DNA from 2 places in the Solibacillus sp. iso_87 genome. Region 2 is predicted to be linked to the other one. Evidence: a T-box and tRNA genes for the amino acid it is inferred to sense, from the RefSeq annotation. Region 2 holds a T-box; the other holds one or more tRNA genes.
What was found. The T-box of region 2 lies ahead of tyrS (tyrosine--tRNA ligase). A T-box ahead of a tRNA ligase gene usually reads a tRNA of that ligase, here a tRNA-Tyr.

Region 1 (6,276 bases), 930 kb from region 2:
CCATATAACTTACAGACTTTTTCATCGCCTCGACTAAGCGTGTCTGCTCATCTTCCTGCTGGTTATTCGTTCGTTGGAAAATCTTACCCCGTCCGATCTGCTCAAGGGCTCGGCGAATTTCCGGCTGGAATATTATAATAATGGCTAAGAAACCCCAATCAATTACTTCTTGCAATAACCAATCAAGAGTGTCTAAACCGAAAACGTAGGTAGCAAATTTCGCTAACACAACAATTAATAACCCTTTCAATAATTGAACGGCTTTCGTTCCTTTAATGAGGGTCAATGCTTTATAAACTACGTACCATACGAGCAGTACGTCCAGTACTTTAAATATCATATCTACAGCAGCAATGTCTGTAAATTGCTCAATTATTTGCATGTGGCATCCCCCACCTTTACTTGCTATTCCATCTTGGTTTTAGTATAGCACAATTCTGTCAGTGATTAACTTTCCTAACAGAAAAAAGTCTACCCGAACGAGTAGACTTTTCTTTCTATACTAGAACGGCTTTTTTTTGAGAAAAGTTCCGATTTATTAAGAAAATATTATTTCTTGTTGTATTTATCGTGATGATAGTTCTGAGTTATTACTCATTAAAAACAGCGATTGCTTTATTGAAGCCGTCTTTAATTTTGTACCATAGCCATTCGAACATTTCATCAATTTCCTCTACTTGCCCTGTAACGACTGCCGTAGATGCCATGTAGTTGCCATTGATAACTGTTATATTGCCGTCCACTTCCCCTTCGACAATAATATCTCCATTTTTCACAACGATGTCACCTTTAACAACTTCACCAACCGGCACTGTTACCGTTTGCCCTTCAACGACTAAATTAGGCTGTTTCGTCACAGAGAATTGATCATCATTCGGAAAACTGCCTAACAATGTGGCACTCATACATAAAAAGAAAACTGCTGCAGCTACAAGTACAGGATGCTGACGGAACCAACGTTTGATGCCGGCAGAACTTTTGCGTTTCGGTAAACGGCTTATCACTTGATCCTCAAAGCGCGGAGGGGCAGTAATATGTGCTGCACTCTTGATAAACGCAACCGTGTCACTTAATTCATGCATATGTTGTTGGCAATCAGGGCATGTTTGTAAATGCTGCTTCAATATTTGTTCATGCTCACGACTAATATCACCATCTAAATATTCGTGCATATAATCCACGAATTCTGATGCACACGTTTTCATGCGTATCTTCCTCCTACAAATTGTTTAACTGCTTTCTTAACGCTTCACGGCCACGGTGAATCCGCGTTTTAACTGTTCCTAAAGGCATATCCAAAATTTCGCTTATTTCCTGAAGGGACAGTTCTTCAATATATTTTAATACAATGACCGATCGATACTTATCGGGAAGGCGGCTAATTTCATATTGTATTCGGTCCTGAAGCTCCATCTGCTCAACGGCCTCTTCCGGCAACTGCTCCTCTGCGGCAATCTGAGAATACATATCCAGCCCTTCTGTTCCCGCTACCTCCGCATCTAAGTAATAATCGGGCTTCTTTTTACGAATTCGGTCAATGCATAGATTTGTTCCGATTCGGTAAAGCCATGTTGAAAATTTTCGATTTTGATCATACGAATGTAAATTAATATAGGCACGTATGAATGCCTCTTGTGCGATATCTTCTGCTTCCTGCTTATTTCCAAGCATTCGATAGCACACTTGATACAGCTTGTGCTGGTAGAGGTTAACGATGTCTGCATATGCGTTTTGGTCACCTTTAAGCACTTGCTTTATTCTTTTATTAACTAACGCATCCATTTGTCTTTCCTCTCCACCTTTTCAGCTGTTCTATATATACGGATTGCTTTTTAAAAGGTTTCATTTTCTCTAAAAATTTTTTTCACCAATAAATATGTGCCTTTATTATAACAAACTTCGTAACGACCAATCGAATTTTTTCGTAATAATCATACTAAAGTTTCGCCAAATAAAGAGCCGATTAAGGCAACCGCTACATCTGCTGTTTTATTTCGTTCATCTAATATAGGATTCACCTCTACAAACTCCGCCGATGTCATTAAGCCTGATTCCTGGATCATTTCCATTGCTAAATGACTTTCCCGGTAAGTGATCCCACCTGCTACAGGTGTCCCCACCCCAGGAGTATATAATGGATCTAATGCGTCCAAATCAAGTGATAAATGAAGGCCGTCTATTTGCAATTGGTTAAAATATTTTAGAGTTTCTTCCATTACATATGTCATTCCAAGGCGATCGATTTCGTGCATAGTATATATTTTAATGCCTCTGGACTTAATTAGTTCCCGTTCTCCTTCATCGATAGAACGTCCGCCAATTATAACAATGTTTTCGGCTTTGATTTTAGGTTCTGAATGTAAAATTGATGTTAGCCTTTCATGTCCTAATCCAATACTTGTTGCTAAGGGCATCCCATGAATATTTCCGGATGGCGTTGTTTCCGGTGTATTTAAATCTGCATGGGCATCAAACCAGATAATGCCCTGATTTTTATATTTCATTGATAGACCTGCCAATGTACCAATTGCAATACTATGGTCGCCCCCTAATACAAGCGGTATGTAATCCTTATTTACAACACTCAATACTTTTTCGGCAAGTGCTGTATTGACCTTAATTACTTCTTCCAGATTAAGCAACTTTTCATCTTTATGTGCAGCTGCATCTCCCTCAATAACTTGAATATTCCCTTCATCTTCAACTTCATAACCAAGATCAGTCAAACGCTTTTGCAGCCCTGCATATCTAATTGCACTTGGTCCCATATCTACCCCGCGGCGCTGTTGTCCATAATCACATGGTACCCCTACAATTGAAATATTCTTATTCATCATTTCTGCATCCCCTAACATGTCATGTAATTTTTCTATTCTATTCTATTCTTTTCTCTTCTCCGCTCACCCTCCTATAGAAATTTCGAGCAGCTAAACGATTTTCCCTTTTTATACGCAAAAAATCCTTTACTTATAACTAAGTAAAGGATTGTTATTTTTGTTATTTGATATTTAAGTACACTTCTAAGTTTATAAAATAAAAGTGAGCCATGAAGGACTCGAACCTTCGACCCTCTGATTAAAAGTCAGATGCTCTACCAACTGAGCTAATGGCTCATAAAAAATAAAAAAAATGGCTGGGGTACCTGGATTCGAACCAGGGCATGACGGAATCAAAATCCGTTGCCTTACCGCTTGGCTATACCCCAAACATTTTATAGATGGTGGAGGGGGACGGATTCGAACCGCCGAACCCTAAGGAGCGGATTTACAGTCCGCCGCGTTTAGCCACTTCGCTACCCCTCCGACAAATGATGCAACACTGTTAAAGTTGAATGGTGGAGGATGACGGGCTCGAACCGCCGACCCCCTGCTTGTAAGGCAGGTGCTCTCCCAGCTGAGCTAATCCTCCATACATAACAAGTGTTACTGCTTTATTTTTTTATGAAGCCTTAAATGGTGACCCGTACGGGATTCGAACCCGTGTTACCGCCGTGAAAGGGCGGTGTCTTAACCACTTGACCAACGGGCCGTTATATAAGTTGTTCTCTTTAAGACAAGATTTATAATATCATCATTTTTTATATAGTGCAAGCTTTTTTGAAAACTTTTTAAAAAAAGTTTTAATGTTTATTTTGTAATAGTAAAAAGGCAAAAAAAATGGCTCCGAAGGCAGGACTCGAACCTGCGACCTGCCGGTTAACAGCCGGATGCTCTACCAACTGAGCTACTTCGGAACGCTACTATTATACAGTGATGTACAAGCCATCTCTCGTACATTTATTATTATAGCAACGTTTTAAATTTATACAAGCAGTTTTTTGAAATAATTTGAACATTTTATTTATTATGCTCCTCTTTTATTGGAAAATCCTCATTTTAATGAATATTTGTACTCCATTACTGCTTTATAAACTCAGTAATCTCATCAATCAAACCATTTGTTAGCGGTAAATCAGGGTTATAATAGCTCGCAAGATTTTGGTCTCGATCGCCTTCTACATCTTTTAACACATGATTCATCTTATCAAAATAGTGTATTGTCGCATCATTATTTGCTGCATGTAAGTTTTCCGCATCATTTTCGGTTACTTGAATATCCTTTTTCCCTTGAAGGATGATAATTGGAACGGTAACATTGCTTATTTCATGCTGGGGATCGTATTTAAGCCATGAAATCATATATGGTTGAACAGACGGTCTAAATAATGATTGAAGCTGTGCAGAGACTGTCTCTACTCTTTTGCCTGCTTTTAATTGCTGCAATGCTTTTTCCGATTCCATTAATAAATTCGGAGGTAGGCTTGCTGACAATTGTTCCATTAAAACTTCATCTGCCGGTCTTCCAATACCTGCTACCGAAATTAGAGAGGCTACATCATTTTGCTGGGCAGCAATGGTCATTATTAAAGCACCTTCACTATGCCCTAATAAATGAATTTCATTAAATCGGTCATCCTTTTTAGCATAATCAACAATAGATTTAACATCCTCTACATATAAATCAAACGTTAAATCCTCTTCTTTTTTAATTAATGCCGTATTATCACCTACTCCACGTTTATCGAAACGAATAGAAGCAATTCCTTTCTCCGCTAAGCTCTCTGCAATCATTTTTAAACTATTATTCGAACCAGCTCCTATTGTATTGCCGTCTTTATTTGTAGGACCTGACCCTGCATGGATTATAACTACCTCTCCCATAGCTTTATCAGGCATTTCCAGCGCTGCTTTAAGCTCTCCGCCGGCAACAGGGATTAATAGTTCCTCATACGTTACAGGTATCTCTGTATATGGCTTTAACGTAATTGGGTAGGACTGTCCGTTTTGTGTAAACGTTCCCTCTATTGTATCGTTATTTAGCTTCCCGGCAATTTTAACGAGAGATCCAGCTAAATTAATAGCGATGGTCACATCCGTCTCATTATACTTAATCGATTCAAATGCATAATCACTGATTCCTTGTGCAGGTACGGAAATACTTCCACTCGAATCTTCCAATTTTAATATAATTTCAAGAGGCAACTGCGGAATTTCAATCATCCCCTGCCATTTTCCTAATAGTGCTTCCACCATATGCACAACCTCCTGCTTCGTTTGTTCTTCTGCTGTTGACTTATCCGTAGCTTCACTATTACAAGCTGACAGCAATAACACAACAGCTAAACTATAAGCAATTTTTCGCATGGCTCAATCCCCCCCAATTGGGTTCTTAAATTCCTTTACGGTTAGAAAAGGAAAAAGTTTCAAAATAAAAAGCCTCAATAAAGATGACTTTTATTTTCATATTAAATTACGGGCAACAAAATCCTGAAGTTTTTCATAATCACTGACCTTTTGATTACATAGTTGTGAGTCATCACAAATGTAGTTGCTGTAAGATGTATAATTATCACCATTGCCCTTTACTGTAGCTGTAAACAAATGAACTGAACTGTGCTGATTACAAATCGAACAGACACCTTTAATAGGATTGTGGGTGTCTACAACTCCACGTAATGCCGTATATTGACCTACCTTTTCCAGTACAATGTATTGGCGGTTTGTCCCCTTATCAACCCATGACAGATAACTGATTGCTTGCCAATCAATCATTTCTAGTTTAGGTAACTTCAGCTTTTTATCCTTTTTAAATAGCTTTTGCAAACCTTGCTCGGAAATTGATTTATACGGAATAGTATATGACTTTAAGCTTTGGAAAAATAAATCTGCCCCGACGGTATCCTCAACCGTTTCTACTTCTTTAATAATATCTTCATTTACATGCGTCAATTTTTCTCTTAGCTCTGTAATTGCCAGCTGACGTACAGCCGCAACAATTTTCTTGTCGTTTGATGCCAGTTTTGCCTTCAGTATTTTATTTACTTGTTGCTCAATTAATCGTAAGTCCACTACTGTTAAAAATGGTGCTGTCATGTTACTTCCTCCAATGTTTTGCCTTATAGGACATTTTACATTCATTAATCGTATTTCTTTCTGCTTTAATGGTCAACTACTAAAACAATCCTCGTATAAGGCATGCAAAATAATTTAATTCAAATATAAGAAAAACCAAAGAAGGCAGTCTGTTATTTAAGACACCCTCTTTGGTTTAATATGTTATGAGTTTACTCTTTATATTGTATAGTAGCAATTATAATTTCCAATAATATAAAAAAGCCACTACTGACTAAATCAGCAGCGACTTTTTGAGCGAAGCGACGTCCTACTCTCACAGGGGGAAGCCCCCAACTACCATCGGCGCTAAAGAGCTTAACTTCCGTGTTCGGTATGGGAACGG
Region 2 (6,276 bases):
AATAATAATTAGTGTTCCACAAACAAATTGCAGAATCAAATCACCTAGTGACGTTTCCATATAGGAAATCGTGAAAAATGACTGTGGTGCGAATTGCATCCAGAACAGTAGAACCGGCAATATCCAAATATAAGGAATCATTGTCACACTGATCATACGGAACATTTCTTTAAACTTCCCTATACCACCGAACGCTTTTGCTGATAGTGTCAATACGCCTGCCGATAAAACTGTAGAAAGAAAATACAGTATTAAACTAAATAGAAATGTTGAATAAACGATATCCCCTATTGTATATTGCCCTGTAAATTCACTACCGATAAAGCTGACTAAATTGCTAGCAAACACTCCGATAATACCAACGAAAATGAAATAAGATAACTTTTTAGTTGTTAACACATAACGAATAGTATCTCGGGGTTTAACAGCAATGCTTAATATGGCATGTCGATCATCGACAGTACCTGTTAATTGCTCACTCAAAATAACATCCCCCTAAAAATATGTATACATTCTATTATACTGATATTTTTAGGGTGATACAAAGTTATTGCTCCTTTAGTAGCATACCAATCTTTTACTATTCGGCAGATTTAAGAGATACATAGCCAGCCTTTTCCACTAATGTCTGCCCTTCTTCCGACAGCACCCAATCAATCAGTTTCTTAACATTTCCTGTTGGCTCGCCTGCTGTCACAATATAAAATTCGGAAGCGATCGGATACGTATTGTTGCGGATCGTTTCTCTTGTCGGTTCAACTCCATCGATTTCCAAGAGTTTGATTTCTTTATTTTTAACCATCTCATTTGAATAGTAACGGAAAGTATAACCGATTGCATTTTTATAATTTTTATATTGGGACACTTCATTGATAATTCCACCCATACCTGTCGCTATATCTTCCGTTGGTGCTTCCATTAAAGGGGTATCCCCCATTAGACGTTGCAGTGCTGTTTGCGATCCACTGTCCTGAGGTCTTTGGAACGCCCGGATTGCATCATCTTTTCCGCCCACTTCTGACCAGTTTGTAATTTCACCAGCATAAATCCCTTTAATTTGATCGAGTGATAAACGATTGACGTTATTTTTACTGTTGACGAAAAAGACAAACGCTTCTTTTCCGATCGGCGTCAAATGAAGTTTAATACCCTGTTGTTCGGCTTGATTAATTTGGGAATCGGAAGGACCAGCTGCAAAAATCATGTCCGTATTTCCGAAAATCAGATTCGTATAGGCTTCATGAGTCTGGTTGACCACCACTTCGCTCTTGTATGGATTGTATTCTTTTTCCGGATATATATGCTCAGTAATGGCGGCATACAATGGATACAAAGCCGTTGCACCGTCGATTTTAGGTAAAGGTTCCTCTAGCTTTAAAGTCGGCTTCTTATCCAACTGAACTAATTTATTTTTATCTGTAAACGGCTCATATTGATAAATATCCACTTCTGCGTCTACAGTAGGCACCCGATCATCGAACCATTTATAAACAGGTTGGACCGAACAGGCGACTAAAACGATTCCTGCAATTGTCCAAAAGATTTTTACACGTTTACTGTTTTTATAAAACACATCAAAAATCACAAGCACAAAACCAATATATAATATGACCGCAGCTGAAATCACCAACGGTATATAATGAATGTTACCGCTAAACGCTACAATAAATAACAATATGAAAGTAAAAAAGCAAACAGTCAGTAATACAAAAATCGAAATAATAATTTTCCCTAAATAAGATTTATTTTCCATACTTTCACCCCTAACCTATACGTTCTTTATGAAAATAGAAATTCCTTTTAAAAAAACGTCTTGGAAAACTGCTTTCCAAGACGTTTAAATTAATTAAGCAAATTTCACCATATGGTATTTTTTCTTACCGCGACGGATAATTGCAAAAGCATCATCCAAACGGTCTTTCGAATCGATTACATATTCAAGATCCGTAATTTTTTCACCGTTCACACTAATTGCACCGTTCGTAACATCTTCACGTGCTTGACGCTTTGAAGAAGAAATCCCTGCTTCTACGATTAATTCCACGATATTTTTATCCTCTTTTGCCACTTCTACAGAAGGTACACCAGAGAAGGCTACTTTCATTTCTTCTACTGATAATGCTTTTAAATCACCAGAGAATAATGCTTTTGTAATACGCTCTGCTGCTTCCAGACCTTCTTCACCGTGGATCAGACGTGTCATTTCTTCAGCCAGCGCTTTTTGTGCTTTACGTAGATGCGGCTCTTCTTCAACACTTACTGCAAGACCTTCAATCTCTTCGCGTGTCAGGAATGTGAAGATTTTCAGGTATTTCACGACATCGGCATCCGCTGTATTGATCCAGAACTGGTAGAACTCGTATGGAGATGTTTTAGCAGCATCTAGCCATACAGCGCCGCCCGCTGTTTTACCGAATTTTGTACCGTCTGCTTTTGTTACAAGCGGAATTGTAATACCGAACGCTTTCGCATTTTCATCATGTGTTTTACGAATCATTTCCAAGCCCGTTGTAATATTGCCCCACTGATCCGAACCACCTACTTGAATTCGAACGTTGTGATGATCATACAAGTGGTTGAAGTCGATACCTTGGATTAATGTGTATGCAAATTCAGTGAACGAAATACCTGAATCAAGGCGTGATGCAACGGTATCTTTATTTAAGATGTAGTTTACATTGATCAGTTTCCCGTAATCACGAAGGAAATCGATTAATGACATTGGACCAACCCAGTCATTGTTATTTACAAGAACAGCACTGTTTGCCGCATCCGATGAAAAGTCGAATAAGCGCTCCATTTGCTTTTTAAGTCCTTGCACATTTTTTTCGATTTGGTCCATCGTCTGTAATTGGCGCTCTTCTGAACGGCCAGATGGATCCCCTACTGTACCTGTCGCTCCACCAACTAATAAAATCGGTGTATGACCTGCTTTTTGGAAACGGCGTAATGTAAGCAATGGCACGATATGACCGATATGCATCGAGTCCGCTGTCGGGTCAACACCTACGTATAGGGAAACCTTCTCCTCGTCTAAAAGCTTTTCCATACCTTCCGCGTCAGTTTGTTGGTATAACAATCCGCGCCATTCCAAGTCTTGCAGTAATTCGTTTGTCATTTGTTTTCTCTCCTTTTTCATGATGCGTCATTTACTTGTAAGGAAAATAAAAAAGTCCCTACACGCAAATGCATGCAGGGACGTCAAATTTCAGTTTAACGCGGTACCACCCGGCTTGAAGAAATTTCAGTCTCTTTCTTCCACTTTAAGCGTCTATAACGTGACACGATCCGTTCAGGCTCCAAGTACGTAATTCATAAATGCGCTATGTCTAGCTTTCACCAACCGCTAGCTCTCTTTGCAGGGAACACATTTATTACTGCAAACTCTTCGTTGCCTGAAATTTATATTTTCTATTCTACCTAGAAAATAGTTGATGTCAATATTTATATTCGTTTATATATCAAATATGCTATAATAAACAAGATTTTAGGAGGTCGATGATGTGAGAGAATGGCTCGAAAAATTTAATAAAAAAATCGATATCCTTGCTTCTTCAGAACGAATGCGCTACGTCCGAATTGGAGGCGGTGTATTCTGGAATTTAACATTGCTGGCGATTATTTTTATAGCTGCGACACTGTTGTTTGTCGGAGGTGTAGGCGCAGGTTACTTCGCATCATTAACAAAGGATGAACCTTTGCGATCGAAAGAAGAAATGCGCGAACAAATTTTCAGCTATGAAGAAACAAGTGAACTTTATTTTGCGAACGATATTTACATAGGAAAGATCCGAACTGATTTAGACCGACGTGAAACATCGCTAGCTAATATATCCCCATCCTTAATTAATGCTGTACTTGCTACAGAGGATGAATATTTCCGGGAGCATACCGGCATTGTTCCAAAAGCGGTATTACGGGGATTACTGCAAGACGTATCCAACTCGTCTACACAGACAGGTGGCTCTACCCTTACACAGCAATTAATAAAAAACCAAATATTAACGAATGAAGTTTCATATGAACGTAAAGCAAAGGAAATTTTACTTGCGTACCGTTTGGAACATTTTATGACAAAAGAAGAAATACTCGAAGCCTATTTAAATATTATCCCGTACGGCCGAAATTCTTCAGGTCGTAATATTGCCGGTATCGAGACGGCTGCACAAGGAATTTTTGGTGTGTCCGCATCTAAATTAAATTTACCGCAGGCTGCCTATATTGCCGGTATCCCTCAGGCACCTTTCACCTACACACCTTTTACAAATAAAGGTGAGCAAAAAAGTGCGGAAGGGATACAGCCAGGTATTGACCGTATGAAAACGGTTCTTTATCGTATGCAAGAGGCGGGTTATATTACCGAGAAAGAATTTAACGAAGCAATTGCGTACGATATTACGAAAGACTTCAAAGGGTATGAAATCCGTCCGGAAGAAAAATATCCTTGGTTAACAGCTGAGCTTGAACTCCGTTCTAAAGAAATTTTTGCGAAAATACTCGCCGAAAAAGACGGCATTGACCCGGATCGTTTAAAAGAGGAAGAGAACCTAAATGAAAAGTATACAATAATGGCCGACCGTACAATACGTTCCGGCGGTTACCGTATTTACTCAACGATCAATAAAGATATGTATGATTCCATGAAAAAAGTGACGGAGGAGTTCACTTTATACGGACAAACATATAAGAAGAAAGAAAAAGATCCTGAAACAGGCGAAGAAATCGAAGTGGATGTACCTGTACAAACAGGAAGTATTGTTATTGAAAATAGTACCGGCCGCATTTTAAGTTTTGTTGGCGGACGCGACCATAGTATTACACAAGTAAATCATGCAACTAATGCATTCCGTTCAAACGGTTCAACAATGAAGCCGTTACTTGCCTACGCACCAGCGCTTGATTACGGTGTCATCGGAGCAGGAAGCCCTGTTGTTGATGTGAAATTTGTACACCCGGTTACCGGTTGGGATCCTGTGAACTATAATCCGAACCAGGAACTAGGAATTATTCCAGCACGCCAGGCGGTTGCCTCATCGCAAAACTTGGCAGTAGCACGTTTATATGATTCCATTTTAGACCGTCGTCCTGCAACTTATTTGGAAAAGATGGGCTTCTCTAAATTAGTGCCGGATGATTACGAAAACAGCTCGACAGTTCTGGGCAGTTTAACTATTGGTGCTTCAGTTGAAGAAAACACAAATGCATATGCAACATTTGCCAATAATGGACAATTTATCGATGCCTACATGATTGATCGCATTGAAGATTTAGACGGCAATATTATTTATGAACATAAAGTAGAGCCTGTGAAAGTATTTGCACCGGAAACAGCATATATGATGACCGATATGCTGCGTGACGTTTTGAAGCAGGGCGGAACTGGAACATTGGCAAAAAGCCAGTTAAAATTCTCGTCTGACTTTGCTGCCAAAACTGGTACAACACAGGACCATAACGATGTTTGGTTTGTCGGATATAACCCGAATATATCGGTAGGTGTCTGGATGGGTTACGAAAAGCTGCGCACCCTTTATGCATTTAATAACCGTTACCAGCATCCAAGTCAGCGTGTAAACCGTTTATGGGCAAAGTACTTAAATACGCTTTATGACATTGACCCGGAATTAATCGGTACGAAAGAAACATTCAAAAAACCTGAAGGCGTTGTGACAAGATCATTTTGTGGTATTTCAGGTCTGGCACCTTCTACTTCATGCGCCAATGCCGGTTTAGTCACTTCCGATTTATTTAATAAAAATGTATTTTTACCGACACAGCCGGATGATAGCTTTGTATCTTCCACATCGGTTGTAATTAACGGCAACACATATGCTGCATTACCGAATACACCTACTGAGTTTGTTCAGATGAGTGGTTTCGGTTTAAATCGGGCCTTTGTTGACCGCATGTTAGGCAAACTAGGTGGAGACGCTTCAAAATTATTGTCATTCAATTCAGGTAAGGGCGTTGTAACCGGCGCACCATTCTCGGCAGACAGTGCACCACCGCAACCTGTTTTTGCTACATTGTCAAACAGTTCTCTTTCATGGACAGCCTCTCCATCAAATGATGTTGTTGGCTATCGCGTATATAGCGTTACCGACCAGGGTAGATCGCTTGTACGTTCATTAAAATCTTATGAAGGATACCGGGTGTCTGTTTCACCAGGCGTTCGCTACATCGTTGTAGCAGTCGATATTACAGGATTGGAATCAGGCTATTCGAATGAAGTCGGAGAAGTGGTGGAAACTGCTCCACCTGCTCCACCGGAAACAG

Region 1: it encodes a tRNA-Tyr, which carries the amino acid that the T-box ahead of tyrS (tyrosine--tRNA ligase) is inferred to sense. The anticodon was not compared.

What each region holds. Positions count from the first base shown of each region.
Region 1 is NZ_CM149656.1:3,779,539-3,785,814, forward strand. Features, by position in the region: gene cdaA (diadenylate cyclase CdaA) at 1-382, opposite strand, end outside; gene AC0VXV_RS19290 (anti-sigma factor family protein) at 591-1,205, opposite strand; gene sigW (RNA polymerase sigma factor SigW) at 1,219-1,782, opposite strand; gene rocF (arginase) at 1,932-2,834, opposite strand; tRNA gene AC0VXV_RS19305 (tRNA-Lys) at 3,041-3,113, opposite strand; tRNA gene AC0VXV_RS19310 (tRNA-Gln) at 3,131-3,205, opposite strand; tRNA gene AC0VXV_RS19315 (tRNA-Tyr) at 3,219-3,302, opposite strand; tRNA gene AC0VXV_RS19320 (tRNA-Val) at 3,333-3,408, opposite strand; tRNA gene AC0VXV_RS19325 (tRNA-Glu) at 3,454-3,528, opposite strand; tRNA gene AC0VXV_RS19330 (tRNA-Asn) at 3,658-3,733, opposite strand; gene AC0VXV_RS19335 (alpha/beta hydrolase) at 3,897-5,183, opposite strand; gene AC0VXV_RS19340 (FusB/FusC family EF-G-binding protein) at 5,280-5,912, opposite strand; rRNA gene rrf (5S ribosomal RNA) at 6,189-6,276, opposite strand, start outside.
Region 2 is NZ_CM149656.1:2,853,544-2,859,819, forward strand. Features, by position in the region: gene AC0VXV_RS14525 (YIP1 family protein) at 1-483, opposite strand, end outside; gene AC0VXV_RS14530 (PstS family phosphate ABC transporter substrate-binding protein) at 581-1,753, opposite strand; gene tyrS (tyrosine--tRNA ligase) at 1,847-3,118, opposite strand; T-box leader at 3,192-3,401, opposite strand; gene AC0VXV_RS14540 (transglycosylase domain-containing protein) at 3,504-6,276, shown strand, end outside.